DNA from 2 places in the Microbacterium sp. KRD172 genome. Region 1 is predicted to be linked to the other one. Evidence: riboswitches for the same ligand, from Rfam matches in the RefSeq annotation. Region 1 holds a riboswitch; the other holds the start of a gene.
What was found. Region 1 has a riboswitch for FMN ahead of ribD (bifunctional diaminohydroxyphosphoribosylaminopyrimidine deaminase/5-amino-6-(5-phosphoribosylamino)uracil reductase RibD). Riboswitches for the same ligand answer to the same signal wherever they lie in the genome.

Region 1 (15,654 bases):
CCCACGCGGCACCTACCGCCACCTCCCGAATCGGGCCCTGCGAGGAGGTGGTCGTTCGTGCCGCCTCGGGCGCGGCGAAGCGACACGAACGACCACCTCCCGGACCCCCGGCACACGCCCTGCCGAACGTCGCGCCCAGGTGGCAGGATGGGCGCATGCCGGAGATGCCGGAGGTTCAGGGGCTCGTCGACTTCCTCGGCGAGCGCGCGGTCGGCCACGCGATCACGCGCACGAGCGTCGGCGAGATCGCGGCGCTGAAGACATACGACCCACCGAACACCGCACTGCACGGCGCCACGATCACCGCAGCGGACAGGCGAGGCAAATTCGTCGTGGTCTCGTGCGGTGAGGACCTGCACCTCGTGTTCCACCTCGCGAAGGCGGGCTGGCTGCGCTGGTACGAGCTGTTGGCGACGACGCTGATCAAGCCGGGCAAGTCACCGATTGCGTTGCGCGTCGCGCTCGACGACGACGGCGGATTCGATCTCACCGAGGCCGGCACGAAGAAGTCACTCGCGGTGTACGTCGTTCGCGATCCTAACGATGTCCCCGGCATCGCGCGCCTCGGGCCCGAGCCACTGAGCGAGGAGTTCACCCGCGACGCATTCGCCGCGCTCCTGGATGGGCGCCGGATGCAGATCAAGGGCCTGCTGCGCGATCAATCGGTGATCGCGGGGATCGGCAACGCCTACAGCGATGAGATCCTGCATGCGGCGAAGATGTCGCCCTACGCCATCAGTGGCAACCTCGATGACACCGACATCGATCGCCTTTTCACAGCGATGCAGTCGACGCTGAGGGATGCCGTCGCCGCAGCATCCGGCAAGCCACCGGCCGACCTGAAGGACGCCAAGCGCGCAGGGTTCCAGGTGCACGCGCGGCGCGGCGAAACCTGCCCGGTCTGCGGCGACACCGTCCGCAGCGTCTTCTTCGCCGACCGGTCGCTGGAGTACTGCCCGACGTGTCAGACCGATGGCAAGGTTCTCGCCGACCGACGCCTCTCGCGCCTGCTGAAGTGAGTGGGCCTACCGATCATTTTGCGTGGACGGAGGCATCACCGATGAGCGCTCGACCAAGCGTGTGTTCAGGGTATGCAGCTCGGGCGCACGGGGTTCGCCCTCGATCGCCGTGAAAAGCACCTCTGCTGCCCGCGTGCCCAGTGCCAGAGTCGGCTGCTCGATCATCGTCAACGGCGGCTCCATGACCGCTGCCCACGAGTTGTCGTCGAACCCGATCAGCGAGACATCCGACGGCACTCGGACGCCCGCTGCGCGCAATGCCAGCAGGGTGCCCGTGACCGCGTCGTTCTCAGTGCAGAACAGAGCGGTCGGTGGATCGTCCGACGCGAGCATCCGGGCGACCTCGACCGCGGCGTTCTCCTCCGTCTTGCGCCCCACCATGATCAGGTCGGTGTCGAGCACCATCCCCGCGTCATCGAGCGCGTCGAGGTATCCCTGAAGACGCTCGCCGTCGGTCCACAGATTGCGCGTCGCAACATCGATCAGCTCACGGCGTCGACGCGGGCGTTCGTCGACCGGGGGGCCCCACACGAACCCGATACGACGATGCCCCACTGCGATGAGCTTCGCGACGGCGTCACGCGCCGCGGACCGGTTGTCGATCACCACGGCGTCGAGATCGAGCCCGGCCACAGCGCGATCCACGAGCACCACAGGGATGCCGTGCTCGCCTGCCTGACGGATGTGACCTGCGGAGGCTGCATCGAGGGCGGCCGAGGCGACGATGATCCCGTCCACACGTTTATCGATCAGGACGTCCGTTGCGGCGATCTCCTCAGCGAGATCTTCGTGGGTGCTGAGAACGAGCGTCTCAAAACCGTGCGCTCTCGACGCATCCGATATCCCGCGCACGACGCCCCCGAAGAAGGGGTTCGCGATGTCGGCGATGATCACGCCGATGGTCTGGCTCACCCCTGTCGACATGCTGCGCGCCAAGGCATTCGTCCGATATCCCAACTGCGCTGCCGCCGCTGCGACCCGGCCACGCAACTCAGGGCTGACGTAACCGTATCCGCCGAGTGTCCGTGCCGCGGTGGATCTCCCGACACCGGCAGCGGCGGCGACTTCCGAGATGGTCGGCGGGACCGAGCGTTCTGAGACCATCGCCCTCGTCCCCTTCCTCATCGCAGACTCACAACATGCTAACCGGGGTGTCCTCATCGATCGGGCGCCCGTGGCCGAATGCGCCTTCGATGAAGCACTGGTCGCGCGCAGCGATGGCGCCCGCACGTAGTGCGGAGTGCAGGTCGGACGCTGTGGCCTGCGTCCCGCGCCGCCAACCAGAGCCGTACAGGTCCACGATGAAGCCTGCGACGAACGCGTCACCGCAGCCCATGGTGTCGATGATCTCCCGGTCGTCGACAGGCTCGGCCGGGACGGTGATCCGTGCGACGCCGTCGACCGCGACAGCGCCGTCCGTGCCACGCGTTCCAAGCGCGATTCCGGCACCGCGTGCGACGGCGTCTTCGAGAATCGCGAATGATTCGGCTTCCGCCATTCCCGAGCACGAGAGCAGGACCAGATCGGCATAAGGCGCCACGCGGTCGAGGTAGCTCGGCTCTCGGAACTCCGGTTCGCTCGAGAGGTCGAAGGTGACGAGGACGTCGCGAGATCGCAGTTTCGGCAGTTCTTCCTCGGTTCGCGAGTACACACTCGAATGAACGAGATCGAAAGCAGACACGTACGCGGCGCGGTCATCAGAGAGGTCGATCGGCTGCTGGACCGTGACACCGCCCCCGTTCCAGCCCAAGAACACCCGATCGCCGTCGATGACACGAAGGCATGTCACACCCGATTCACCGGCGCGCACCACACTCCGAGGAGTGGGCACGCCGGCATCCTCGATCGACGCTCGCACGAAGCGGCCCAGTTCGTCGTCGCCGAAGACCCCGAGATACTCCGCGTGCGCGCCAAGGCGCCGCGTGTAGACGGCGACGTTGACCGCGTTCCCGCCGGGATAATCGATCGCCCGGTCGAGAAACCGATCGACGATGTTGTCGCCGAAGCCCAGCACGCGCATCGGCGAGCGCGCCTTCACCTCAGTAGTCCATGACGCGGTAGTACCGGCGCAGGTCGAGGGAGTGATCCCGCACACGCTCGAGATGCTTGCTCACCCGTCCCATGACGGTGTCGAGCACGATCGGCGCGATCAGCGCGCGATTGTCCTGGCTGAATCCCTCGAGCGCATAGTCGCGGGTGTCGAAGACGTTGACATCATTCGAGATGCGCTCGGCGAAGGCCTGCGCACGGTCGGTCAGCGGTCGCGTCCGGTCCTCCCCCTGGAAGATGATCACCGAGGTGTCGTCCTCGAGCAACTCGAGAGAGCCATGGAAGAACTCAGCGCTGTGCACGCGCGTCGTGCGCAGCCACTGCATCTCTTCGAGGATGCACATCGAGTACAGATACGCGAACGACCAGAGCGGGCCGCCCCCGATGAGGAAGTAGTAGTCGGTATCCGCGTGAGCCTCGGCGAAGGCCGCTGCGAGCGGCTCCGCCTGCTCGGCTGCGGCGACGAGGGCATCCGGAAGATGCACGAGTTCATCGGCAAGCGAGGCATATCCGTCGAACTCCCCGCGCTTGTCCAGCAGCCGACCGATCAGCAGAAGCAGTTGCATGTCGAACGGCCAGGTCTTCGGCTCAGAGACGAGCGCGTGATGTGCAGCAGTCGCGATGGGTGAATCCGCGGCTCCGGTGAACGAGATCGTCGTCGCACCGGCAGCGGTGACGTACTCCATGGCGCGGATGACGTCTTCAGTCGTCCCGGTGACAGAGGTGAACACCGCAGCGGTGTGTTCTCCGAGGAGCGCATCGCCGGTCACGACGAGCTCTGCCGCTATGGCAGAGCGAACGGGGAGTGTGGACCGCTCTCGCGCCATCAGCTCGTACGGCCACATCTGGCTGTAGGTACCGCCTGCTCCCACGAGCAGCACATTGTCGATCCCCTTCGCGAGGAGCATCTCGACCAGATCCTCGATCTGCGGACGCAGCGCGACCGCGCTGGCGATCTGGTTGCGAAAAGCGTTCTCGTCGAACTTGAGCATCATCGATCCTTTCGTGTGGGCGTCGAATCTCGCCCGTGGCAATGTGGTACCGGTATCAGGTGTGACCAAATGCTGACACATGGAATGCGCACCAGTCAACTATTGCTCTAGGGCCAGATCTGACTCGGATCGACTATTCGAAAAATTGACACTGGTACCGGTACCAGGTTTTCGCTACACTCACTCGACAAGCACGCACCGACATTTCCATGGCGGATCAGTACCCGCGACCCACGCGGAACACGTCCGCACTGCAGAGAGGCAGACCATGCGCTTGACTCGCCCCCTCCCGATCGCCGCGGCCGTCGCGGCATCCGCCCTCCTTCTCGCCGGCTGTGCCGGCAGTACCCCCGCTCCGACTGCGGATATCAACGCCGAGCCGGTGTATGAGGGCAAGCTGTCGATCCTGACGAAATTCGGAGGCGATCCACTCCAGACCTATTTCGAAGATCTCGCTGCCGCCTACAACGCCGAGCATCCCGATGTCGAGATCGAACTCATCCAAGAGACCGATCAGTCGGTGAAGGACAAGACCAAGACCCTCACGGCCTCGCAGGCGCTACCCGACATCTACTTCACCTGGACGGGTGATTGGGCCCAGAACTTCATCGACGGAGGTCTCGCCGCCGACCTGACGGACCAGATCGCGCCCGGCACCGAGTGGGGTGATCGCTTCGGCGAAGCGTCGTTGTCCGCCTTCGAGAGCGACGGCAAGTATTACGGGATTCCGCTCTACAACAACGGCAAGTTCATGGGATACAACAAGACCGCCTTCACAGCGGCAGGCGTGGATGTACCGACGACATTCGACGAACTCATCAACACGTGCGCACCGCTGCGTGACGCGGGGTACGAGCCCATCGCCTTCGGCAACAAGGACGGCTGGCCTGCACTGCACTACCTGCAGCAGCTGTTCGCCTACAACGTTCCCAGTGATGTGCTCCGGGATGATTTCGATCCCGAGAAGGCGGAATGGAATGATCCGGGCTACGTCGAGTCCCTCGAACAGCTTCATACCCTCGTGAATGAGTGCACCGACTCCGGAAACGGCACGAACGGTGTTCTGTACACGACCGCGCAAGAGGCGCTCGCCGGCGGGCGAGCGGCCATGTACTACCAAGAGGTCCTTGAATTCGACACGGTCACCGCGGACGGCTCCACGCTCACCACCGATGACTTCGGTCTCTTCCCTCTGCCCGCACCCGAGGGCGCCGCGGGCGACCTCGGGGCGATCGAGGGTGCCCCCGAGGGCTACCTGGTGAACGCACGTTCCCCGCAAGCTGCGCTCGCGGTGGACTTCATGAAGTTCGTCACCCAACCCGAGAACGCCGGTGCACTCTCTGCGGCCCCGTACGGGCAGCCGAGCGCCGTCGTGGGCGCCGTCACGGAAGAGACCTCGAGTCGGGCAGTCTTCGAAGGCATCACTCTGGTCAACGAGGCGTCCCAGTTGATCGGCTGGCTCGACACCGTGACCGTTCCCGAAGTCGCCGATGCCTGGCTTGCCGGCGGCGAAGCCATCATCAGCGGCAGCACCAGCGCGGAGGAAGTGCTCGACAGTGTCCGAGCGGCCAACGACTCGGCCCGTTGAGGTGCCGTCGGGGGCCGGCCTGCGTCAGCCCCCGACGCTCACTGAAGCCATCGTCACGTCCGGCAGAGGCGGGCGCGCGGGCGGGCGCGCGGCACGTGGCACGGCCAGACGTCTGGTGTCGCTGGCGTGGGTGCTGCCGGCGCTCGTCGTGCTCGGCGTCTTCGTCTACCTGCCACTCGTGCAGAACCTCGTGTTCTCGACGCAGGAGTGGGACATCTACTCCGGGGCATCGGAGTTCGTCGGGCTGAAGAACTACGAGAAGCTCGCCCACGACCCGGTGTTCTGGACGTCGCTGGGAAACAACATCCTTTACGCGGTGCTCTCGATCGTCTTCCAAGTGGGAGGTGCGCTCGTTCTGGCCGCGATGATCGAGAGCCTGAGGAGCACGCGCTGGCGGCAGGCTCTTCGAGCGATCTACTTCGTTCCCTCCGCGGTCTCGCTCACGGTCGCGGGCCTGCTCTTCTACTTCATCTACGAACCCAATCTCGGGCTCCTCAATCACGCTCTCGATGCGGTGGGCCTGGATGCGCTCACACAGCCCTGGCTAGGCCAAGAATCGACCGCGATGGTCTCGATCATCGCGATGAGCCAATGGCAGGGCTTCGGCTACTGCACTCTGTTGTTCGCCGTCGCCATTCAGCGCGTGCCGACGGAGCTGTACGAAGCGGCAGCTCTCGATGGCATCGGCGCCGTACGACGGTTCTTCCACGTCACAGTTCCTCTCGTACGCGAAATGACCGGACTCATGGTCATCGTCACCGTATCCGGCGCGTTCCAGGTCTTCAACGAAGTGATGGTGATGACGACCGGCGGGCCCAACAACTCGACGCAGGTGCTGGCGACGTGGCTGTACCGAAGCGGATTCGTTCGCAACGACTTCGGATACGCCGCGGCGATCGCCACCGTCATCTTCTTCGTGACACTCGTGATCGCGCTCGGACAACTCTGGTACACCCGACGCAAGAAAGTGGATTTCTGATGTCCCGCACCGGATTCGTCGCCGCAATCGGTCGTGTCTTCCTCTGGTCGTTCCTGCTCGCCCTCGCCGTCGTCGTGATCTATCCGCTGCTGTGGATGGTCCTCAACGGTTTCAAGACGAACACCGAGCTGTTCGGCAATCCCTTCGCGCTCCCGCTGCAGCTCGACTGGGAGAACTACGCCGACGCATGGAATCGCGGAGTCAGCGACTACCTCATGGCCAGCGTGCTCGTGACGGTCACCTCCACGATCGCGACCGTGTTCATCAGTGCGTGGGCGGCGTACGGTCTCACCCGCGTCAGAATGCCCTTCGGTCGATCAGCGTCTTTCGTCATCCTGGGTGGTCTCATGCTGGCACCCGCGGTCGCACTCGTCCCGCTTGTGCGTATGTTCCAGGCGATGGGGCTGTACAACACGTTCTGGGCGCTGCTGATCCTCTACACCGCGTTCCGCATCCCGTTCACCACATTCCTCATTCGCGCCTACATGATCGACCTGCCGCGTGAGGTGGATGAAGCCGCAGAGATGGATGGCGCGAGCCGGTGGATGACGTTCTGGCGCATCACGCTGCCGATGAGCAAGCCGATCATCATATCCACGGTGATCCTGCACGTTCTGTTCGCGTGGAACGAATACCTGTTCGCGATGGTGTTCACCAGCGGTACGACCGTTCAGACCCTGCCGGTCGGCCTCACCAGCCTGATGAGCAAACACGGCACGGACTACCCGGTCGTGTTCGCGGGAATGGTCGTGGCCGCCCTCCCGATCATCGTCATGTTCTTCGCGAGCCAGCGGTACTTCATCAAGGGCCTATCCGAGGGAATCGGGAAGTGACGTCCGTGCTCGTCGATCGCGTGTGCGGATCCAATTTCGCCTATCAGCACCATTCGCTGGAACAGTGCTTCGACGACCTCGCCGCGCTCGATCGAACGCAGGTCGAGCTGTGGGGTGTCGCGCCGCACGCGCACGTGGACCTGCTCAGTGACGGCGATGCGCGCAGCATTCGTTCGCTGGCGGCCGATCGTGGTCTGGAGATCGTGTGCTTCACACCGGAGCAGGTGATGTATCCCGTGAATATCGCTGCGGCCGATGACACCTGGCGGGCGGCGAGCATCTCGACCTTCCACCGCGCCGCACAGCTCGCCATCGAACTGGGCGCCCAAAGGCTGCTCCTGACCTCCGGCAGAGGCCAGGAAGACGAGCCCCGGCGCTCGGCGTGGATTCGCGCCACCGACAGCCTGGGCGAGATCACCGCGTATGCGGCCGCGCTCGGCCTCGACTGCGTTCTCGAACCGCTGCAGCGCGTGGAATCGAATCTGGTCGTCACGGCGGATGACGCCGCGTTGATGCTCTCGCAGGTGGCCTCTCCTGCGCTCGGCGTCGTGCTCGACACCGTGGCTGCGAATGCCGCAGGGGATTCGATCGATGACTATTTCGCCGCGCTCGGTGACCGAGTGCGGCACGTTCATCTGATCGATGGGTCACCCACCGGCCACCTCGCTTGGGGCGACGGGTGCCTGCCGCTCGGTGACATCGTGACAGCGCTTGATCGTCAGGGTTACCTGGGTGCCGCCACGATCGAGCTCTTCGGCGATGGCCGCTACGCGCTTGATCCGCGCCCCGTTCTGGCGCGCTCGTTGGATGCCGTCGCCGGCGTGTGTGCAGTCTCCAACGACGCGGAATGAAACACGCGCTCCCGCGTTGACTACACTGAGCATCAACGTGCTCCGGGGTCGGTGTGAATCCGAACCGGCGGTGACAGTCCGCGAGCACGTCGGTTATCCGACGTGCTGATCCGGTGAAATTCCGGGACCGACGGTGATGTGAGAGCAATCTCACTAGTCCGGAAGGGAGGCAGCACGATGCGCGGCGACGCGCAGTCTGTCATCCCCGGAGTCAAACGAAGGACGACGGATGGCAGTGACCGAGGCAGAGCGCCGTGCGATGACGCACGCACTCGAACTCGCCGCGCGCGGACCGCGTGGCGCCAACCCGCAGGTCGGCGCCGTCATCCTCTCCCCCGCCGGCGACGTCATCGCCGAGGGCTGGCACCACGGCGCCGGCACCCCGCACGCCGAGGTCGACGCGCTCTCCCAACTGCCGCACGGTGCCGCACGCGGTGCCACCGCCGTCGTCACTCTCGAGCCCTGCAACCACACTGGTCGCACCGGTCCGTGCGCCGCCGCCCTCATCGAAGCGGGCGTCGCACGCGTCGTGTACGGGCAAGACGACCCCGGAGTCGCATCCGGTGGAGGAGCCGCACGTCTGCGCGACGCGGGTGTCGCGGTCGAAGCCGGCGAACAGGCGGATGCCGCGCGCGCCCTGATCTCCGATTGGTTGACCGCGCAGCAGCTCGGCCGCCCTCAGGTCACGATCAAATGGGCGCAGAGCCTCGACGGCCGGGCCGCCGCCGACGACGGCACCAGCCAGTGGATCACCGGCCCCGAGGCCCGGGCCGACGTGCACCGCCGCCGCGCAGCGGCGGATGCGATCGTCGTCGGCGCCGGCACCGTGCTCGCCGATGACCCCGCCCTGACCGCACGCGACGGCGACGCACTGTTCGAGCATCAGCCGGTACCCGTCGTGATCGGCGCACGTGAGACGCCGGCGGATGCCGCAGTGCGCCGCCACCCGCACGAACCCCTGCTCTACGACACGCACGATCTTCAAGCCGTGATCGCGGATCTTCATGCCCGCGGCATCCAGAGCGTCTTCGTCGAAGGCGGACCGACGCTCGCCAGCGCGTTCATCGCCGCCGGTCTCGCCGATCGCATCCTCGCGTACGTTGCGCCGGTGCTGCTCGGCGGCGAGCGCCTCGCCCTCACCGATATCGGTGTACCGACCATCAACGCCGCTCGACGCCTGGCCATCGACGAGTGGGTGCCGCTCGGCGCGGACCTGCTCGCGATCGCGCGCGTCACCCAGGACGACCCCCAGGAAGGAACACCCTGATGTTCACCGGAATCATCGAGGAGATCGGCGAGATCACCGCCATCACAGCGTCCGGGGACGGCTGGCGTCTGACGGTTCGAGCGCCGAAAGCCGTGCAGGATGCTGTGCACGGCGAATCCATCGCCGTCTCCGGCGTCTGCCTGACAGTGGTGGGCTCGACGACGGACACCTTCGACACCGATGTGATGAAGCAGACACTCGATGTGTCGGCCCTCGCCTCGGCATCCGTCGGCACCCGCGTCAACATCGAAAAGGCGATGCCGACAGGCGGTCGCCTGGGCGGTCACATCGTCCAGGGGCATGTCGACGGCACCGGGACCATCGTCGAGGTGCGACCGGGCGATCAGTGGAGCGTGCTGCGTGTCGAGGTCCCCGCTGACCTCGCACCCCTCGTCGTCGACAAGGGGTCGATCTCGATCGACGGAACGTCCCTCACCGTCAGCGCCGTGAGCGAGGCGACCGCGGAGGCAGCCTGGCTCGAGGTCTCGCTGATCCCCGAGACGCTCGTCTCCACCACCCTCGGAAGCCGGGGCGTCGGCGACCGCGTCAATCTTGAAACCGACATCCTCGCCCGTCATGTCGAGCGCCTCCTGGCGTTCCGGGCTGTCTCGGAAGGAGGCTCACGATGAGCCTTGCCACCATAGAAGAAGCTCTCGAGTCGCTGCGTGCAGGTCGCCCTGTCATCGTCGCCGACGACGAGGACCGCGAGAACGAGGGCGATGTCATCCTCTCGGCAGAGCTCGCGACGCCGGAATGGGTCGCGTGGACGGTGCGATGGTCATCGGGGTTCATCTGCGCCCCGATGCCGTCCGACCTCGCCGACCATCTCAACCTGCCTCCCATGGTCGAGGCGAACGAGGACGCTCGCTCCACGGCGTACACCGTGAGCGTGGATGCCGCCGAGGGCGTCACGACCGGTATCAGCGCATCCGATCGCGCGCACACTCTGAACGTGCTCGCGAACCCGGAATCCACCGCGACGAGCATCATCCGCCCCGGGCACGTTCTTCCGCTGCGCGCCGTCGACGGCGGCGTGCGCGAGCGCAGCGGCCACACCGAGGCTGCGGTCGACCTCATGAAACTCGCGGGGCTCCAGCCGATCGGTGCGATCGCCGAAGTCGTCGCCGAGGACGGCAGCATGATGCGCCTGCCCGGCCTCAAGGAGCTCGGCGCGCGCGACGCGGTGCCGGTCATCACGATCGAGCAGCTCATCGCCCATCTCGATGAGGTCGACCCGTTGGATGGCCCGATCACCTCCTCGCGAACAGGCCGCCGCCGAGTGAGCCTGCGGGCGGATGCCACGGTTCCGACCGAGCACGGCGCATTCCGCTTCCTCGCCTACAAGGACCGCGTCACCGGTACCGACCACATCGCCGTCGTCTCCGGCGAGCTCGACGAGACCGCGCTCGTGCGCGTGCACTCGGAGTGCCTGACCGGCGAGGCGTTCGGGTCCTTGAAGTGCGAATGCGGGCCGCAGCTGCGGGCGGCTCTCGACGCCATCGAACAGGACGGCGGTGTCGTGATCTACATGCGCGGCCACGAGGGACGCGGCATCGGTCTGATCAACAAACTGCGCGCGTACAGCCTCCAGGAGGACGGGCTCGACACCGTCGATGCCAATCTCGCCCTGGGGCTGCCCGCCGATGCCCGCGAGTACGCGGCCGCGGCCGGTATCCTCAGTGACCTCGGCGTGTCGAAGGTGCGACTGATGACCAACAACACCGACAAGGTCAGCAAGCTGCGCGAACTCGGCCTCGACGTCGTCGAGCAGGTGCCGCTGATCGTCGGCGTCGGCCCCAACAACCATCAATACCTCGAGACCAAGCGCGACCGCATGGGCCACATCATCGGCGAAGCAGAGCTCGCCGCGGCCCTCGCGCAGGGAAAGGACAACGCATGAGCGGCGCAGGAGCACCGTCGACAAGCTCAGGAGCCGAAGGAGGCGAGAAGATCGACGGCGCAGGACTCCGAGTCCTCATCATCGCCGGCACGTGGCACGACGTCATCACGAACGGACTGATCGCCGGCGCGGAGCGGGTGCTGACAGCATCCGGTGCCTCGTTCGAGACCGTGCGCGTGCCCGGCTCGTTCGAGCTCGCCGTCGCGGCGCAGGCGGCCTTCGCCGGCGGCGCGGACGCTGTTGTGGCACTGGGAGTCATCATCCGCGGCGATACGCCGCACTTCGAGTACGTGTCGGCAGCGACCACTGACGGGCTCACGCGTGTGGCTCTGGACACCGGCAAGCCGGTCGGTTTCGGCGTGCTCACCCTCGACGACGAACAGCAGGGCCTGGATCGCGCCGGGCTCGAGGGCTCGAAGGAGGACAAGGGCGCCGAGGCTGCGGATGCCGCGCTGCGGACGGCACTGGTCATCAAGGCACTGCGCGGTTGAGGCTCGCCTTGGTGGCGGAAATCGCCACGCCGTCCTAGCCTGAGCGCATGGAGACCCTGCGCCACATCGTGTTGTTCGTTCACCTCATCGGCTTCGCCACACTCTTCGGAAGCTGGGCTGTGCAGGCGTTCGGAGGAAAGCGTGAGTTCACGCGCCTGATGAACGCCGGAATGGCGATCGCCGCCGTCGGCGGTCTGATCCTCGCGGCGCCGTGGGGCCTGCCCGATGGCGCCGAGATGAACTACGCGAAGATCGGCACCAAGCTCGTGGTTCTGCTCATCATCGGCGCTCTCCTCGGCATCGGCCTGTCCAAGCAGCGCAAGTCCGGCAGCATCCCGCCCGCCATGTTCTGGCTTGTCGGCGTTCTCACGCTCGTCAACGCCGGTATCGCCGTTCTCTGGTGAGTCACCGGTAGTCCGCGAACACCATCTGCTGCGCTCCGTCGAGCACGATCCGTCCGCCGTAGGGCACGATCCACTGCGGCCTGGTGTGTCCGAACGGCACACCGATGCAGACCACGGCGTCTGGGTTGTAGCGGGCAACCTGCTCGATGACTGCATCCCGCTGGTCGGCGCGCAGAGAATCGGCTACCTCCGCCGTCGGGTGGAATTCGAAGTCGCTGACGGGCGGACGGGCGACGACGACACCCGCGGCAGCCGCGAGGACGCCGCGCTCCCCCAGGCCCCGCAACCAACGCGCCACCCAGCCGGCTGGCGGGCGCTCTTCGCTCGTCTCCAGGAGCAGGATCGCGCCTTCGAGGTCTTCCGCGGCGGGTAGGCGATCGGCCATCGCCAGTCCATCGATCACCTCGAGGCATCCGCCCCACGTGCGGCCTTCGACGCGCTTCGCGGGCCCGGCCCAGACCCAGGGCTCCGTCGGAACCCGGTCGCCGTACTCCGTGAGCGCACGAGGGTCCTCCCAACGCCTGCCGTTGTCTTCGGACTCCCCCGGTTCGGTCAGTTCGATCTCACCGCCGTCGAGTAGCGCAGCGCGCAGTGAACGCAGGTGGATGTCGTCCACGGCAGGGCCGGGGCCGAGGTGCACGGCTGTCGAACCGCCATAGAAGCTCGCGACGCGGAGACCCCACAGCCAGTTCGAGATGTTCGTGTTGTCGCTGTAACCGACGAAGGGCTTCGGGTCGGCCTGCGCGAGCGCACCGTCGAGGTGCGGCACCACGAGGATCTGATCGTCGCCGCCGATCGTTGCGAGGATCGCACGGATGCCAGGATCAGCGAACGCCGCATTGACATCAGCCGCGCGCGCCTCGGGTGATGCGTCGAGTCGGCTGGTGGTCGGGTACTCGACCGGAATCAGGCCTGTGAGCGAGGTCAGCCGGCGCAGTGCCTGCGCGTGCAGCTCCGGGGCGACAGCCGGAGCGGCGAAGGCCGGCGAGAGGATGGCGACGCGGTCGCCCGCGACGAGTTTGGGGGCATGCAGCATCCGCCCAGTCTGCCGGATGCTGTCGGCCATCGCGCGTGCGGAAGAAGCACAGGTGCGCCGCGCAAGACTGGGCGGATACTCCTGGCAGGCCATCGCCAGCGCCGTCGGCGTGACGAAACAGGCCGTGCACAGGAAGTACGGTCGTAGGTAACCCCCTTTTCTTCAGATCGAGGTCTCGTATGTCTCGCACGGCGCTCACTCGCCGACGTGGACGCGGTGCGCAGCAGGACGGCCCGCGCGCCACATTCCGCCAGCTCCTCCCCTTCCTGTTCGAGCACAAGAGGACGCTGATCGTCGTCGCCGTGCTGAGCGTCATCGGCGCCGCGACATCGCTGGTGCAGCCCTTGCTGGTCGGGCAGGTGATCGCCCTCGTCCAAGAGAACAAGACCCTCGGCATCCTCGTGTGGGCGCTCGTCGCCTTCGTGATCATCTCGTCGGTGATCTCGGGATACCAGCACTACCTGCTCCAGCGCACCGGCACGGCCGTCGTGCTCTCCAGCAGGCGCCAGCTGATCGCCCGCATCCTGCACCTGCCGATCCGCGAGTTCGACGCACGCCGCACCGGCGACCTCGTCTCGCGCGTCGGCACCGACACGACTCTGCTGTACGCCGTGCTCACGCAGGGGCTTGCGGATGCCGTGGGCAGTGCGCTCCTGTTCCTCGGAGCCCTGATCGCGATGCTCATCATCGATCCGGTCCTGCTGCTCATCATCGTGGTCGTCGTCGGGCTCTCGCTCACTGTCGTCGTGCTGCTCGGCGGTCGCATCCGCACGGCGTCTTCGGCTCAACAGGTGAAGGTCGGTGAACTGGCGTCGGCCGTCGAGCGCGCCGTCGGCTCGATCCGCACCGTGCGCGCGTCCGGCGCGACGGATCGCGAAACGAAAGAGGTCTCCGCGCTCGCCGACGACGCCTACGGCATCGGAGTGCGCATCGCGAAGGTCTCAGCGCTTGTCGTGCCGATCTCGGGCGTGGCTCTGCAACTCTCCCTTCTCGCCGTGCTCGGTGTCGGTGGGTTCCGCGTCGCAGCGGGTGCCATCACCGTCGCCTCGCTGGTCACGTTCGTGCTGTTCCTCTTCATGCTGCTCATGCCGCTCGCGACGACGTTCGGGGCGATCACCTCGGTGAACCAGGCGCTCGGCGCCCTCGGACGCATCCAGGAAGTCCTCGACCTTCCCACGGAGGACCAGGAGGATGCCACGATCGCGGCGTCGGTGTCGGCCCCTTCGACAGGCTCAGGGATCGGACGAGGGAGCTCTGGGATCGGACGAGGGAGCTCAGGGATCAGGCTTGCGGACTCGGAGGGCGGGCTTGCGGACTCGGAGGGCGGGCTTGCGCCTGCTCTCTCCTTCCGCGACGTGCGTTTCCGGTACCCCGACACCGTGATCGCGGCGCGTGAGGCGGCCGCGAACGAGGCCCGCACGCTCCTCGTCGACGCGCATCTCGAGCGCGCGGCAGAGAGTGCGGTCGACCTCGATCAGCCTGACCGCGACGTTCTCCGCGGCGTCACGTTCGACGTCCCGCGCGGGGCGCGGGTGGCGCTGGTCGGGCCGAGCGGTGCCGGGAAGAGCACCATTCTCTCGCTCATCGAGCGCTTCTACGATCCGACCGGCGGATCCATCCGCCTGGACGGCCACGACATCCGCACCTATCCTCGCGCGGAGCTGCGTGCGCACTTCGGGTACGTCGAGCAGGATGCTCCGACCCTCGCCGGCACGCTCGCCGACAACCTGCGGCTCGCCTCCCCCGATGCCACAGATGCCGACTGCGAGCGCGTCCTTCGCGCGGTCAACCTCGGTGATGTGCTCGAACGCGGCCCGCTCGGCCTCCAGACGCCGGTCGGTGAGGACGGTGTGATGCTGTCGGGCGGTGAGCGTCAGCGACTCGCGATCGCGCGCGCACTGCTCACCGAGGCACCGATACTGCTGCTGGACGAATCGACCTCATCGCTCGATGGTGTGAACGAGCAGCGCATGCGCGCGGCGATCGACGCCGTCTCCGCCGACCGCACACTCGTCGTGATCGCCCATCGACTCTCGACTGTTGTCGACAGTGACGTGATCATCGTGCTGGAGCACGGCGAGGTCGTCGGCCGAGGCACGCACACCGAGCTGATCGAGTCGACGACGCTGTATCGGGATCTCGCCCGCCATCAACTGCTGGCGTAGCACCCCGCCCTCAGGACGGGCCCTCGGGGCGGGCCCTGAGGGCCCTGCAGGCGCCATCCGGGTACGCACACATACCGGAC
Region 2 (15,654 bases), 2.0 Mb from region 1:
CCGCGAGGTCGGGATCTCCAGCGCATCCACGACGAAACTGGTCGATCGGCTCGTCGCCGGTGGTCACCTCGTTCGCGCGCAGCATCCGAGTGACCGTCGAACGGTCTGCATCGAGGTCACGGAATCCACGCGGATCTCGGCGCACGAGACCATCGGGCGCCAGCACGCACGTCGATTCGCCGCCGCCGCCGCAATGCCTCCCGGCGACCGCGAAGCGGTGATCCGCTTCCTCACGGCGCTCACCGAGGCCGACGAGCCGCAGGGCGAGCTCGCCTGACGCGCAGCCGGGCCCCGGTGGAGCCTCGGGTGCCATGATGGAGGAGTGGCTGCCCCTCTCGCTGAACTGACCCGGATGCCGAATCCACAGCTCGTGTACGCCGCTGACGGCACGCGGCTCGCGACCTACACCTGGGGCGACATCGACGCCCCTGTCGTCGTCATCGTGCACGGCTTCGCTTCGAACGCGCGCGACAACTGGGTGCTCACCGGGTGGGTGCGCGATCTCACCGGCGCCGGCTATCGCGTGCTGGCGATCGATCAGCGCGGCCACGGGGCCAGTGACAAGCCCCACGAAGCGTCGGCGTACGCGATCCGCACGCTGGCCACCGATGTGGAGACGGTCATGGACGTCTACCTCGTCGAGGAGGCGGTCTACGTCGGATACTCGCTCGGCGCCAGGGTGGGCTGGGAGGTCGTGCGTGATCTTCCGCAGCGGATCACCAGGGCCGTGCTCGGCGGCGTGCCGGACGGCATCCCGCTCGAGCGTCTCGACATCGATCAGGTGCGTGCGTATGTCGATCGCGGTGAGCCGGTGCAGGACCAGACGACCAGGAACTACATCGCCCTGACCGAACGCGTCGCAGGCAACGACCTGAACTCGCTCCTGGCGTTGGCGGAGGGGATGCGCCTCACGCGGACGGTCGACCCCGATCCGTCCAACGCGCCCACCAGCCCCATCCTGTTCGCGACAGGGTCGAAGGATGCGATCATCGAGGGCTCGCGTGCGCTCGCGGATGCCGCGCCGCAGGGCCGGTTCTTCGAGATACCGGATCGGAATCACTTCAACGCGCCGGGCTCTCGTGCGTTCAAGGATGCGGCGCTGGAGTTCCTCGGCGAAGCCGCGGACTGACCTCGAAGCCGCGCAGTCGCCACCGTCTCGGCTTCCGGTCTACGCTCGGATCATGACCACTGTGATCCCCGCCATCGTCGCGCCCTCCGCCACAGAGCCGCTCTTCCTCGGCACGATCGAACGTCGCGACGTCGGCGCGAAGGACGTGCGCATCGACATCCGCTGGGCGGGCATCTGCCACTCCGACATCCACACGGTGCAGGGCGACTGGGGGACGCAGCAGTACCCGCTGACGGTCGGCCACGAGATCGTCGGCACCGTTGCCGAGGTGGGCTCCGAGGTGACGAAGTTCGCGGTCGGCGACCGCGTCGGCGTCGGATGCCTCGTGAACTCCTGCGGTGAGTGCGAGAACTGTGCGTCGGGCAACGAGCAGCACTGCCTGAATGGTGCGATCGGCACGTACGCCGCGACCGACGTCGACGGCACGATCACGCAGGGCGGCTATTCCACCGGCGTCGTCGTCACCGAGGACTTCGTGCTGCGCGTGCCCGAGGCGATCCCCTATGAGAAGGCGGCTCCCCTGCTGTGCGCCGGCATCACCACGTACTCGCCGCTGCGGCACTGGAACGCCGGCCCCGGAAAGCGGGTCGCCGTCGTCGGCCTCGGCGGGCTCGGCCACATGGCCGTCAAGATCGCGCACGCCATGGGCGCCGACGTCACCGTGCTGTCGCGCTCGCTGAGCAAGAAGGACGACGCGCTGGCACTCGGCGCCGACCACTACTTCGCCACCGAGGATCGGGAGACGTTCCGTTCGCTGCGCTCGAGCTTCGATCTGATCATCAACTCCGTGTCCGCGGCGATCGACATCAACTCGCACCTGAACCTGCTGGCCATGAACGGCACACTCGTCAACGTGGGCGCACCGGCAGAGCCGATGGCCGTCAACGCCGGCACGCTGATCGGCGGGCGACGCTCGTTCGCCGGATCGAACATCGGTGGCATCGCGGAGACACAGGAGATGCTCGACTTCTGCGCCGAGCACGGCATCGCACCCGACATCGAGATCACGTCGGCCGACCAGGTCAATGAGGCCTGGGCCCGCGTACTGTCATCCGATGTGCGCTACCGGTTCGTGATCGACATCGAGACCCTGAAGGGCTGACGCGGCTGCGGCCGCGTTCGCCGCACGGTCACTGCGCAGGAAGGCAGCCGCCGTCCTTGATGTATCCGCCGACCTCCACGGACACCGCCGCCGCAGTGACGACGCCGAACACGCAACCGCCCTCCGGTCCGTCGACGCCGAACAGGACGTCGCCGTGATCCTCGCGCACCTGTGGAAGCTCGAGTCCGGCAGCTGCGATCGCCTGTGTGACGGCGTCGACACTGACGCCGCCCGACGCCCGAAGCTCCTCGAGGACCTGACGAAGCGGTGCGGCGAGCGCCTCGGCCGCCGCGGCCGCCTCCGCTGACATCTCCATCCGATCGCGATGTCGTTCGTTCTGCGCCATCGCCTGATCTGGATCGTACGGTGCGCACTCCGCGGGTAGCTCGGCACCTTCCACCTGAGGGCACGCGACGGTCGGTGTGGGAGTTGATGCCTGGCCGGGTGCGAGCGGCTGCGGGGCGCAGCCGATGAGCAGGATGGCCACTGCGATCACACCCCACGCGCGTGAAGTTCGAGTCATGTCATCCGTTCGTCGTGCTGCAAGTGTCGCCGGCGGGCCGGCTCTCGTCCAGCATGAACCATCGGCGGTGCGATCTGCCGTGCCCAGCATCCCGTTGACACATGCAGTCAAACCGGTTTACACTTTCGTCAAACCGGTTCACGCGAGTTTACTCGGGTGCTCCGACGACAGCTACGAGGAGGTGGCATGACTCGCACGACGATCGCAGACGTGGCCCGCGAGGCCGGGGTCACGAAAGCCACCGTCTCGCATGCTCTCAGCGGGAATCGGCCGATCTCGACCGAGACGCGCGACAGGGTGCTCGCGGCGGCGGAGCGCCTCAACTGGGTGCCGAGCCAGAGTGCCCGCGCGCTGGCGACCCGGCGGGCCAATGCGATCGCCGTCGTCCTGGCGCGTGACCCTGAAGTCATCGCCAACGACTCGTACTTCCCCGCATTCATCGCCGGTGTGGAATCGGTGCTCGCCCCGACAGAGACGGCACTGATCCTCCAGGTCGTTCCCGACCGCGCGGCGGAGGAACGCGCGTATCGCGCACTCAGCCGCGGCCGGGCAGACGGGGCGCTCCTGCTCGACCTGCGCACCGACGATTGGCGCGTCTCGCTCCTCGACGGGCTGAACCTGCCGACCGTGCTGGTCGGCGCGTACGATCGGCCGACCAGGTTCTCCTGCGTGCGCACCGACGATGCCGCGCCGATTCGGGAGATCATCGACAAGCTCCGCGCCGACGGGCATGAACGCATCGCCCACGTGTCCGGACCGCTCGACTACGTGCATTCGAAGGCGCGCGCAGACGCCTACACAGACGCGATGGGCGGCGGCGATCTGCTTCGCGAGGGCGACTTCACCGCTGCGAGCGGCCGCAGGCTCACCGCCGAGCTGCTCGCCCCGCCGAATCGGCCATCCGCGATTCTCTATGCGAACGACACCATGGCGATCGCCGGGTTGTCCTATGCCCGCTCGCAGGGCCTCTCGATCCCGCGTGATCTCGCGATCTCCGGATTCGACGACGACCACCTGTCCGCCCACCTCTCGCCGGCGTTGACCAGCGTGTCGTCCGACCCCGCCGCTCGCGGCCGCGCGGCCGCCCGCCTTCTGCGGGAGGACATCCTCGGCGCCGAGCCTCGCACCGAGATCGTCGACTGCAACGTCGTCCATTTCCGAGAGAGCACCGAGCCTGCATCACCCGCATAACCCGAAGTGTCAAGGAGGACACCATGAAGAAGACACGCGCAGCAGCAGTCATCGCCGCCGTCGCACTCGTCGCGACCGGATGTTCGTCCGGCGGCGGCGGAGGTGGCGAGGGCGGTGCCGAGGGCACGGGCCCCATCGACATCTGGCTGTCGAACAACGAGCAGGAGGTCGCCTGGGGCACAGCCGTGGTCGAGGCCTGGAACGCCGAGCATCCCGACGAGAAGGTGACGGCGCAGGAGATCCCGGCCGGATCGTCCTCGGAAGAGGCGATCACGGCAGCGATCACCGCCGGCACCGCCCCTTGCCTCGTGTACAACGTCGCTCCGGCCGCCGTCTCCGGCTGGGTCAAGCAGGGCGGACTGGTCGATCTCAGCGCCATCGAAGGCGGCAGCGACTACATCAGTGAGCGGGGCGGAGACGTCGAGGCATACTCGAGCGACGGAAGTTTCCATCAACTGCCGTGGAAGTCGAATCCCGTCATGGTGATGTACAACAAGGCGCTGTTCGAGGCAGCGGGCATCGACCCTGAGGACCCGCAGATGGAATCCCACGATGCGTTCCTGGAGAAGTCTCGAGCGATCGTCGACTCCGGCGTGCAGAGCGCCATCTGGCCTGCACCGACGAGCGAGTTCTTCCAGCCGTGGTTCGACTTCTACCCGCTCTATCTCGCCGAGACCGACGGGACGATGCTCGTCGAAGACGGCACGTCCACTTTCGATTCGGATGAGGGACGAGCCGTCGCCGAGTTCTGGGCGACGTTCTACGAGGAGAAGCTGTCCCCCAACGAGGCGTCGACCGACGACGCGATGTCGGCCGGGACCACTGCCATGCAGCTCGCTGGCCCATGGGCGATCCCGTCCTACGCGGAGACCGTCGACGTGGGCTTCATGCCGGTGCCGACCAGCGACGGGCGCGAGAATCCGGTGACCTTCGCCGACTCCAAGAGCGTCTCGATGTTCACCGCGTGCGAGAACCAGGCCACTGCATGGGAGTTCCTCAAGTTCTCGACCAGCGAGGAAAGCGACGGGCAGCTGCTCGAACTCACCGGACAGATGCCGATGCGCACCGACCTCACGGACACCTATGCCGACTACTTCGAGGCGAACCCGAACTACGTGGCGTTCGCCGAGCAGGCGGAGTCGACCGCCGACGTGCCCAGCATCCCGAACTCGGTGGAGGCGTGGCAGGCGTTCCGCGACGAGTACTCGGCAGCCGTGATCTTCGGCAAGAACTCGATCGACGACTTCCTGAAGAACGCAGCGGCGAAGATCGACGACCTCGTCGCCGAGTGACCTCATGACCGACAACCGGCGGCTGCGCGCCCGATGGTTGGGCGCGCAGCCGATCGGCGGCCTCTTCGCGCTGCCGTACTTCGTCTTCGTGATCGCGATCTTCGCGTACCCGCTCGCCTTCGCGGTCTACATCGCCTTCCACGACTACTTCTTCACCGCCCCCGGCGCCGAGGTCGACCGCCCGTTCGTCGGCTTCGACAACTTCGTCACCGTGCTGACCGACCCGCGTGTGCTCGGATCGTTCCGGAACACGCTGATCTTCCTGGTCATCAACGTTCCTCTGACCGCCGTGCTCTCGCTCGTACTCGCGGCGGCACTGAACACCGGCATCCGCTGGGTGGCCGCGTATCGCGTCGCGTTCTACGTCCCTTATCTGACGGCGAGCGTGTCCCTCGTCGGCGTATGGATGCTGCTGTTCTCCGGCAACGGGCTGATCAACACGATCCTCGGCCCGCTCGCACCCGATCCGTCCTGGCTCGTGAACGGTGCGCTGGCGATGCCGATGATCGCGCTGTACGTGACCTGGAAGCAGTTGGGCTTCTACATCCTGCTGTATCTGGCGGCGCTGCAGAACGTGCCGAAGGAGCTCTACGAATCGGCTGAGACCGACGGCGCCGGAGCGTTCAAACGCTTCCTGCACGTGACGGTTCCCGGTGTGCGAAGCGCGACCACGCTCGTGCTGATCCTGTCGATCATCACCGGCGCGAACCTGTTCACCGAGCCGTACCTGCTGACCAACGGTGGCGGCCCCGACGGGGCTTCCTCCACGCCGGTGCTGCTCATCTACCAGCTCGGCATCCAGCAGCAGAACCCGGACACGGCGGCTGCGATCGGCATGATCCTCGTGATCCTTGTCGGGATGCTGTCGCTGGCAGCCAACCATGCCACGAAGGAGAGATGATGAAGCGCACACGCAAGGCGCCCCGCATCCTGAGCATCATCCTGCTCACGATCGCAGCAATCGCCTTCGCCTTCCCGTTCTACTTCATGCTGGTCGGCGCGTTCCAGACGAACCCGACCAATGCGCCGGACGAGCTGTTCCCGACCGGCGGCTGGACAGTGGACAACTTCGTCGCGATCGACTCGCGGATCGATCTCGCCGGATCGCTCCTCAACTCGCTGATCTTCACCGCGGGCGTGCTGCTGGGCACGGTGGTGTTCGGGCTGCTGGCCGGCTACGCCATCGCGCGCCTCGACTTCCGCGGCCGAGGAGTGATCTGGGTGCTGATGCTGCTCGTGCAGATGGTGCCGTTCCAGCTCCTGATGATCCCGCTCTACGTCCAGATCACCCGCAACTACGGACTGGGTGACTCGCACCTCGGAATGATCCTGCCGTTCCTCATCAACACGACGGCGGTGTTCATCTTCGTGCAGTTCTTCAAGGCGCTGCCGGTGGAGATCTTCGAAGCGGCGCGGATCGACGGTGCAGGCGAGATCCGACTGCTGACATCGGTGGCGATCCCGCTCATCCGTCCCGTACTCGTGACAGTGATCCTCGTCACCTTCATAGGCCCGTGGAACGAATTCCTCTGGCCGTTCCTCATCACGAAGGACGCCTCGCTCCAACCACTCGCGGTGTCGCTCGCGAACTACATCTCCAATGTCGCGCAGTCCACTGCGAACCCGAACGGCGCGATCCTCGCCGGCGCCACGGCGCTCGCGTTCCCCGTCGTGATCCTGTTCATCGTCTTCCAGCGGTTCTTCAAAGCCACCGACCTCGGAGCAGCCGTCAAAGGCTGACCAGAAAGGGAATCCATGTTCACCGGAGCCTCCTTCCCCCTCGGCCCGTTCACCCCGTACGAGGGCAACCCGATCCTGCGTCCGCGCGGTGACAGCTGGGAATCGGCCAACCTCTACAACCCGGCCGCGCTCGTCGACGGCGACGAGGTCGTGCTGCTCTACCGCGCGCACGCCGACGACATCGTGTCGCACATCGGCATGGCCCGATCCGCCGACGGCGTGAACTTCACTCGCGAGGATGCGCCGATCCTCTCCCCCTCCGAGGACTACGAGCGCTTCGGGTGCGAGGATCCGCGGATCGCGCTGATCGACGGGACCTACTACCTCACCTACACCGGCTGGGATCGCCACAGCGCACAGTTGTGCCTCGCGACGTCGACGGACCTGCGCACCTGGACCAAGCACGGTCCGCTGTTCGAGGGCTTCGACACGTTCAAGACGATGGATCCACGCGGGTTCAACTGGTCGAAGGCCGGCGTGATCGTGCCGGTGAAGATGCACGGCAAGTGGTGGATGTACTTCGGCGAGGGCGCGATCTACTGGGCGACCAGCGACGATCTGATCCACTGGACGCCAGGCACCGCCGACACCGATCCGATGTACTCCCCGACTCCCGGCACATGGGACGAGGCCCTGGTCGAGATCGGCACCTCGCCCGTGCTGGCCGACAACGGACTGCTGGTCTTCCTCACCAACGGTGCGACGCGCACGGTCAATGACGACGGCTCGGTCGACGTCGACTACCGATGCGGCCAGATCGCCATCGACCCCGATGAGCCGACGAAGGTGATCGCCCGGCTTCAGGAACCATGGCTGCGTCCGCAGACGTTCGAGGACACCAACGGTCTCGTCTCGAACGTGACGTTCGTGGAGGGGCTGGTGAAGTTCAAGGATCGATGGTTCGCGTACTACGGCCAGTCCGACACGACTCTGGCCGTCGCGATCCACGACCCGGCTCAGCCGTGGGGGCGTGCGCTGCGCACGGCGTGAGGCCGGTCGCGCGGGGTGAGGCCGGTCAGGCGCTCGCGGCCTGTTCGCGCTTCGGCAGCACCCATCCCGCGCGCGGGAAATGGCAGGTGTACCCGTTCGGGTATGTGATCAGATAGTCCTGGTGCTCGGGTTCGGCCTCCCAGAACGGACCTTCCGGCTCGATCGTCGTGACCGCCTTGGCCGGCCACAGCCCGGATGCATCGACGTCGGCGATCGTCTCACGGGCGATCTGCTCCTGCTCGGGGCTCAACGGGAAGATCGCCGAACGGTAGCTCGTGCCGATGTCGTTGCCCTGACGGTTCAGCGTCGAGGGGTCGTGGATCTGGAAGAAGAACGCGAGGACGTCGCGGTACGTCGTCTTCGTGGGATCGAACACGACCTCCAGGGCTTCGGCGTGACCGGGGTGATTGCGGTAGGTCGCGTAGGCGTTCTCGCCGCCGGTGTAGCCGACTCTGGTGTCGAGCACGCCGGGCTGGCGACGGACGAGGTCTTCCATGCCCCAGAAGCATCCGCCGGCGAGGACCGCCGTCTCGGTGCCTGGTGTGCGGGTGATGGTTCCGGTATCGGTCATGATGGACCCTCCTCGGGTGATGATCTGTCACCCCTTGAGAACAGTCTCACCGCTTCGGGCATTCCGCACCACATCGAGGTTCCGGGCGACAGCGGCCAGGGCATCGGGCCAGTAGTGTTGCTTTCCTGAACATCTAGGGGGACGCATGTCGGTTGGTCTGCTCGCCGTCGTCGACGACATTCTGAGCGCTGCGATGAAGGCGTCGGCCAAGGCCGCGGGTGTCGTGATCGACGACGCCGCTGTCACTCCGCAGTACGTGCAGGGCATCTCGCCGGCACGCGAGCTGCCGGTGGTCGCGAAGATCACGCTCGGATCGCTCGCGAACAAGTTCGTGATCATCATCCCGATCGCACTGCTTCTGACCGCGTTCGCTCCGTGGGTGCTGCCGTTCCTCCTCATCCTCGGCGGCACGTATCTCTGCTTCGAAGGCGCCGAGAAAGTGCTGGAGTGGTTCGGGCTCAGCCACGGCCGCGCCGATGAGGGTGCGCGCAACGAGAACAAGCTCGTCTGGGGTGCGATCCGCACCGACCTCATCCTGTCGACCGAGATCATGCTCATCTCGCTGTCGAATCTCGAGGCCGGGCTCGACATCTGGATGACGCTCGCGATCCTCGCCGCGATCGCCCTGTTGATGACGGTCATCGTCTACGGCGCGGTCGCGCTGCTCGTGAAGATCGACGACATCGGGCTGAAGATGGCGAAGAACCCCTCGCGTCGCGTGCGCCACACGGGGACGCGGATCGTGCGTTCGATGCCGGCGGTGTTCCGCGTCATCAGCGTGGTCGGAACGGTCGCCATGTTGTGGGTCGGCGGCCACCTGCTGCTTGCGAACCTCGGCGAGGTCGGCTTGGTGTTCTTCAGCGACATGCTGCACGGCATCCAGGAATTCCTCGCGCCCGCCGGAGCAGTCATCGCGTGGATCGGCGAGACCTTCGTCTCAGCGGTGGCCGGGCTCGCCGTGGGACTCGTGGTCGTCGGGATCGTGCTTCTGATCGGACGGATGCTGGGCAAGGAGCCGAGCTTCCATGAAGGCGAGGAATCGCCGACGACGGTGGGCGCGTAGTTCGCGATCTCGGCGGAGGGCTTTTCCGGCGGTGGGTGCGGGCGTAGCCTCGCGGAGCGGCGTGTGCGGGCCGCGGTCGCTGCGGGTGGGCGCATCGCTGCCGACGACCCCGCACCCCAATCGTGGACGATCGCGTCGCCGGACAATCACGGCGTTGACATCGCGGGCTGGGCGGACCTGGAGGCGTGATGCGCTCGCGTCTCTCGTGCCGGTCATCGTCTCAGACGAGAGGGACGAAGCTGTAGATCCCGGCATCCGCCCGTCTGTGCGGGAGGCCGTCACGCATGTCGACCACTGTCATCAGCCCTGCGATCGGCGCGACGAGGCGTCCGCCTTCGGCGAGTTGAGCCTCCAGCTGTGTCGGAACTGTCGCCGCCTGCGCTGAGACGAGGATCCGGTCGAACGGCGCTTCGTCGGGGAGGCCGAGGACACCGGGGACGGCTTCCCTGATCTCGGCGCGTGTTCCGGTCTCCGCGAGCCGCTCATTTCCGTACTCGACCAACTGCGGGACCAGCTCGACGCCGATGACGGCGCCCTCGTCGCCGGCCAGAACGCTGAGAATGGCGGTGGTCCACCCCGAACCGCTTCCCACATCGAGCACGCGGTCACCTGATTGCACGTCGAGCAACTCGAGCATCCTGGCCACCGTCGACGGCTGCGAGTTCGTCGCGTTCCAGCCGATCATCACCGGATGGTCGGCGTCTGCCAAGTGGCGCACTTCGGGAGGCAGGAAATCTGCACGCGGGGTGGATGACATGGCGGCGCGCACGCGGGCTTCTGTTGCGGGATCCACCCTGATTCCGGCCATGAAGTGACGGTACGCCGGAGGACGGCGGGGCACCAGGTGACGTCGGTGTCAGTGACGCCCGAAGGCTCGGGTGCCTCGCGTTTGCGGCGCGCCAGTCGCCGCTCGCCGCTCGCACTGTCAGTTTTCGAGCGCCGATCGTGTGCGCACTCTTCCTCCACGGGTGTGGGGTTTCGGGTGGTTGTGCACAGTTCGTGAAGGTGGTCTGATCTGGGGTTTGAATGTCGGTGGCCCCGGGTTGAATGGGGGTATGAGATCACTGGCGGAGGAGTTGGAGGGCATCGATCGGTTGTTGGCCGATGCGATGGGCTCCTCTGGTGCGGGTGGTGATCTTCGCGTCGCTGATGACGCCGAGCTTCTGGATGGCTGGTGGGACCCCTACGCCAAATGGCGATCCCCCCACCTCGACTACCAAGCCGTCGACGAAGCCCTCGACCACGAACGCCACACCGAACCCGAATCCACATGGAACACCCCGTGACAGCGTCTCGACGCATTTCCGTATCGACCCGGTCGGTGACCCGCCGACGGCATCCGATCGCTTCGACCTGACCATCGCCGGGCTGAACGAGCTCCTCCCCGACCTCGGGTAATGTTCCCAATGAACACACATGTGCTCCGGGGTCGGTGAAATTCCGAACCGGCGGTCATAGTCCGCGACCCGCTGCTCTTCGGAGCGGCGGTTGAACCGGTGGAACTCCGGTACCGACAGTCAAAGTCTGGATGGGAGAAGCACAGCGTGAGCTATGCGCGGCGACGCGCATGTCAGAGCGCAGCATCCTCCTCGGCAGCATCGATGCCGAATGGAGAACGATGGACATCCTGCGCTGGCTGGTCGAAGCCTTCAACTCGCAGTGGGTACTGCCCGGTGGGCAGAGCCTGCTCATCCGCGAGGTCGTCGGCAACGTCTTCGGCCTCGCCAGCGCACTGGGCGGCATGCGCCGCAAGGTCTGGGCATGGCCGGTCGGCATCGTCGGCAATCTGCTGCTGCTGACGGTGTTCCTCGGATCCATCCTCAACCCCGCCCATTCACTGCCGAACCTGCTCGGTCAGGCAGGCCGCCAGATCATGTTCATCGCCGTCGCGATCTACGGCTGGATCCGCTGGCACCAGGCATCCGCAGGCGGCGGGCAGGTGACTCCACGCTGGGCACCGAACAGCGCACGCGTCGGACTCGTACTCGTCATGATCATCGGAACGATCGCTCTGACGCCCCTGTTCCGTCTGCTCGGCTCGTGGGAACCGGTCTGGGCGGATGCCTGGACCTTCGTCGGATCGCTGCTCGCGACCTACGGCATGGCGAAGGGCTGGACCGAGTTCTGGCTGATCTGGATCGCCGTCGACGTCGTCGGCGTGCCACTGCTCTTCAGCTCCGGGTACTACGCCACCGGCTTCATGTACGTGTTCTACGGCGTCTTCACCGCCGTCGGATTCGTCGTCTGGTGGCGCGCGCACGCGAACGCCAAGCCGAAGATCGACACGATCATGCCCGACCCGCGCATAGCGAGGACCGACCAGAATGGAGAGTGATGTTCGACAGCCCGCTCTCCGCCTCGGCCTACGAGGTGCTCGGCGTCGACCCCACCGCCACCGCTGACGAGATCAAGCGCGCGTTCCGCCTGCGCTTGCGCCAGACGCATCCGGATGCGGGCGGCGATGCTGCCGCGTTCAACCAGGTGCAGCGGGCGTGGGAACTGGTCGGCACGGTCGAAGCCCGCGCCGCCTACGATCGCGGCCACGGCTTCTCGGCCGACGAGGTGACCTGGAGCGGTTGGCAGGCGCCTCCTGCCCGCACCGACACCCGTCCGAAGGCACGCTCCTATGGGCACCCGGGCGGTTGGCGTCGCGAGCGCTACCTGTCATTGATCCGCGAATGGGCGGGCCACGGCGTCGAAGTTCCCGACCCTTACGACCCGGCGCTCGTACGCTCAGCACCGCATGAACTGCGCCGAATGCTCGCCGACGCCCTCGCCGAAGAGGAGACCGCGCGCACCGTTTCCGACCTCGGCATGGGCTTCACCGTGTGGCACGACGTCGCGACCGGCCCGGAGCCCGACGCGAAGCTCGATCACGTCATACTCAGCCCGTCCGGCCTGTACGGCGTGCTGTCCGAGGACTTCGGCGAGGTCGTCCGCTTCCGACGCGGCGAGATCATCGGCCCGGCCGTCGACGGCGCCGCACCCATCGCCGCTCTCCTCGCCCGCATGCGCGTCGTCGCACGTTCGGCCCGTGTCCGCTTCGGCGGAGCGATCGTCGTGCTGCCCGACGACGACCTCGACCAGGCAATCACGCCCCTCGGGAAGGTGCGCGGCGTCCCTGTGGTCGTCGTGCGCCGCAGCGCGCTGCACACCGTGCTGCGCCAGGGCGTGCCGGGCGCGCGCGACATCGGCGGCAACGAGCTGTTCGATGTGCGCACGCGCCTGCAGCACGCCGTGCGATTCGTCTGAGCGACGGGCTCAGATCGAGCCGAGCGCTCAGCAGAACGAGCTGACCGCCTCCCATGCCGACGCCACCTCGGCCTGACCCTCACGGGTCACGGCCGCTTCGATCAGGCCGTACGAGCGATCGGAGGCGAAGAACACCTCGTTGGGGTTGTCGAGACCGTACGGTTCGAGATCGACGACGAAGTGATGCTTGTTGGGCATCGAGAAGCGGATCTCCGCGATCTCAGGATGCGCTGCGAGCACCGCACGGCCCATATCGAACAGCGTCGCCTGCAGCGCAGCCGAGTATTGCCGCGTGAACTCCTCCAGCAGGATGCGCTTCACGTCCGCGTAGATCTCATTGAAGTCCAGATCGCGAGCATCGGCATCCTGGGCGTACCGCCAGCGCGCCGAGACGTCGGTGGCGAGGATGCGGTCGGTGGTCTCCTTGAGCGACGTGTATCGGTCCTTCGGGAACCCGACGAATCCGGACTGCGTGGTCTTGAGCACCGTCAGTCCCTTCAGCCCGGCGATGATGTGCCGCTCCGCCCCCCCGGCGACGACGACGGCCGTGCGCGTCTCTTGCCCCGAGCGCACGAACGAGTGGTCATGCCCCTCGCCGTCGACCTGGATCCGGTCCCACGCGTAGCTCTCAGCGAGCCAGCGACCGCCCTTGACCCAGTCGAACGAGCTCGTGAAGTGATCGGAGAGCCGCAGCAGGAACGCCTCGGGCGAACCGATCCCCTCCCGCGCGAAGCAGAACACGGTGTTCTTCTGGGTGTCGGTAGCGACGACGTGACCGTTGTCGCCGTCGAGGTGCGCGGCCTGGAAGTCGCCGCGCAACTGCGAAGTGACATTGAGGTCCTCGATCGAGTGCCGGTCACCGTCTCTGGTGACCTTGACGACGCGGACCTCGGCCTTGCCGTACTGGTTCGGGCCGAGAATGATGCCGTCGTCCGGCGTCGCGGTGGAGGTCTCGGTGCGGGTCATGATGTCGGTCATCGTTCTAACTTCCTCGGTAGGTCGAATATGCGAAGGGGCTCAGCAGCAGCGGCACGTGATAGTGACGCTGCTCGTCATCGACGACGAACGTGAGCACGACTTCGGGATAGAAGGTGGGGGTGTCGGTGCGGGCGAAGTACCCGCCGGTGTCGAAGTGGAGCCGGTAGGTGCCGGCGGGCACGGCCTCGGGGCCGAGCTGCTTGGCGCGGCCGTCGGCATCCGTGACGCCCTCGGCGAGCAGCATCCACTCACCGTCTCTGAGAGCGGAGAGCACCACAGTGACCCCCGGTGCCGGAAGCCCCTGGACGGCATCGAGCACGTGGGTCGTGATGTGCGACACAGCAGTCATGCGGTGATGGTTCCTCTCAGTCGGAGCAGCGCGATCTCTCGCAGCTGCCCGGCGATGATCCGCTCTTCCGAGGCAGGATCGTGCTGCAGACGTTCCCGCAGACTCGACAGGATCTCGCCCGCCGATCGCCCGGCCGCGCGGATCAGGAAGACCCGGCCGAAGCGCTCCTCGTACGCGAGGTTGCCGTCGCGAAGCGCCTGCTGCACGTCGGCATCGGACGGGTCGAGTCCGGCCTGCTCGGAGCGCGACAGCGTCGCCTCCCTGCTGTCGCCCCCCGCACGTTCACCGATCCGAGGATGGTGCGCGAGAGCCGAATCGATCTCCTCGGCCGTGAATGGATCGGCGGCCTGCGCCGCCTCCGTCACGAGAGAATCGACCGACTCGTACGGACGGCGATCGACGATGTCTTCACACCATCGCGTCACATCGATGCACGGCCTGAGCGCGGCGACAGCGTCGCCTCGCTCCGCCAGATTGAATTGCTCAAGCAACATCGCTTGATCTCTTTCTCTTGCGTGCTGGCATCCACGGTGTAAGGAATACGAGCGAATGTCTCTCGTATCGTGGAACTGTTATTTCAGCATACGACAATCATAGAACGGGATGCTGGAGCTGGCAAGCCCTGCACCCCAGTTCAGCGGTCATTTCAGCAGTTCGTCCCTGAGCCGAGCGACGTGCCCCTCAGGGTTCACGTTGTACTCCACGGACGAGATGACCCCGTCGGCGTCGATCACCACCGTCGTGCGGATCAGGCCGTCGAACGTACGGCCGTTCACGGTCTTCTGACCCCACGCACCCCATTCCTTCGCGACAGCGGAATCCTCGTCGGACAGCAGCGGGAAGCTCAGCTGCTCGGCCTCCGCGAACTCCGCGAGCTTCGAGACCGGATCGGGCGAGATCCCGAGCACTGTGTACCCAGCGCCCTGGAACGACCCGAGGTTGTCGCGGAAGTCGCACGCCTCGGTCGTGCAGCCTGGAGTGAACGCCGCCGGATAGAAGTAGACGATGACTGGTGCACCGCGCAGCTCGGACAGCGTGCGCTGGGTTCCGGATGCATCGGTGAGCGTGAAGTCCGGAGCCTTCTGGCCGACCTCGAGCTCTTCGGTTGAGTTGATCATGCGGTTTCTCCATTCTCGACAGGTTCGGCAGCTCCTCGATGAGCACTATTCTCCCGTCGCAGCAGCCGGCCGCGAGGGGCGTCGCTCTCGACCCGCGCTCCGGCGAGGTAGGTCGTTCGCACGATACCCGTGAGCTGCTGGCCGTCGTAGGGGGTGATCGGATGCCGGTGCGCAAGGCGCTTCGCATCGACGGTGAACGTCTCCTCCGGGGCGAAGACGGCGAAATCGGCCGCGCCGCCCTCGATGATGCGGCCCTTGTCGACCAGACCGACTCTTGCCGCCGGTTTCTCGGCCATGAGCGACACGACCTGCTCGAGCGAGTACCCGCGCTCGCGCGCGTGCGTCCACACGAGCGG

Region 2: it holds a riboswitch for FMN, as region 1 does, so the genes downstream of both, pnuC (nicotinamide riboside transporter PnuC) here and ribD (bifunctional diaminohydroxyphosphoribosylaminopyrimidine deaminase/5-amino-6-(5-phosphoribosylamino)uracil reductase RibD) in region 1, are expected to answer to the same signal.

What each region holds. Positions count from the first base shown of each region.
Region 1 is NZ_JABFAS010000002.1:2,371,401-2,387,054, forward strand. Features, by position in the region: gene J1M43_RS11835 (Fpg/Nei family DNA glycosylase) at 156-1,019, shown strand; gene J1M43_RS11840 (LacI family DNA-binding transcriptional regulator) at 1,026-2,123, opposite strand; gene J1M43_RS11845 (PfkB family carbohydrate kinase) at 2,152-3,057, opposite strand; gene J1M43_RS11850 (SIS domain-containing protein) at 3,059-4,060, opposite strand; gene J1M43_RS11855 (ABC transporter substrate-binding protein) at 4,329-5,648, shown strand; gene J1M43_RS11860 (sugar ABC transporter permease) at 5,617-6,627, shown strand; gene J1M43_RS11865 (carbohydrate ABC transporter permease) at 6,627-7,460, shown strand; gene J1M43_RS11870 (sugar phosphate isomerase/epimerase) at 7,457-8,311, shown strand; FMN riboswitch at 8,345-8,491, shown strand; gene ribD (bifunctional diaminohydroxyphosphoribosylaminopyrimidine deaminase/5-amino-6-(5-phosphoribosylamino)uracil reductase RibD) at 8,541-9,578, shown strand; gene J1M43_RS11880 (riboflavin synthase) at 9,578-10,207, shown strand; gene ribA (GTP cyclohydrolase II) at 10,204-11,478, shown strand; gene ribH (6,7-dimethyl-8-ribityllumazine synthase) at 11,475-11,969, shown strand; gene J1M43_RS11895 (Fe-S protein) at 12,017-12,373, shown strand; gene J1M43_RS11900 (LD-carboxypeptidase) at 12,375-13,409, opposite strand; gene J1M43_RS11905 (hypothetical protein) at 13,426-13,560, shown strand; gene J1M43_RS11910 (ABC transporter ATP-binding protein) at 13,589-15,574, shown strand.
Region 2 is NZ_JABFAS010000002.1:333,534-349,187, reverse strand. Features, by position in the region: gene J1M43_RS01885 (MarR family transcriptional regulator) at 1-277, shown strand, start outside; gene J1M43_RS01880 (alpha/beta hydrolase) at 323-1,129, shown strand; gene J1M43_RS01875 (NAD(P)-dependent alcohol dehydrogenase) at 1,182-2,231, shown strand; gene J1M43_RS01870 (hypothetical protein) at 2,260-2,754, opposite strand; gene J1M43_RS01865 (LacI family DNA-binding transcriptional regulator) at 2,941-3,945, shown strand; gene J1M43_RS01860 (extracellular solute-binding protein) at 3,969-5,237, shown strand; gene J1M43_RS01855 (carbohydrate ABC transporter permease) at 5,242-6,138, shown strand; gene J1M43_RS01850 (carbohydrate ABC transporter permease) at 6,135-6,977, shown strand; gene J1M43_RS01845 (glycoside hydrolase family 130 protein) at 6,993-7,967, shown strand; gene msrA (peptide-methionine (S)-S-oxide reductase MsrA) at 7,993-8,538, opposite strand; gene J1M43_RS01835 (DUF808 family protein) at 8,684-9,601, shown strand; gene J1M43_RS01830 (protein-L-isoaspartate O-methyltransferase) at 9,822-10,409, opposite strand; gene J1M43_RS01825 (hypothetical protein) at 10,657-10,887, shown strand; FMN riboswitch at 11,017-11,145, shown strand; gene pnuC (nicotinamide riboside transporter PnuC) at 11,220-11,936, shown strand; gene J1M43_RS01815 (J domain-containing protein) at 11,936-12,853, shown strand; gene pucL (factor-independent urate hydroxylase) at 12,881-13,831, opposite strand; gene uraH (hydroxyisourate hydrolase) at 13,836-14,180, opposite strand; gene uraD (2-oxo-4-hydroxy-4-carboxy-5-ureidoimidazoline decarboxylase) at 14,177-14,674, opposite strand; gene bcp (thioredoxin-dependent thiol peroxidase) at 14,822-15,298, opposite strand; gene allB (allantoinase AllB) at 15,295-15,654, opposite strand, start outside.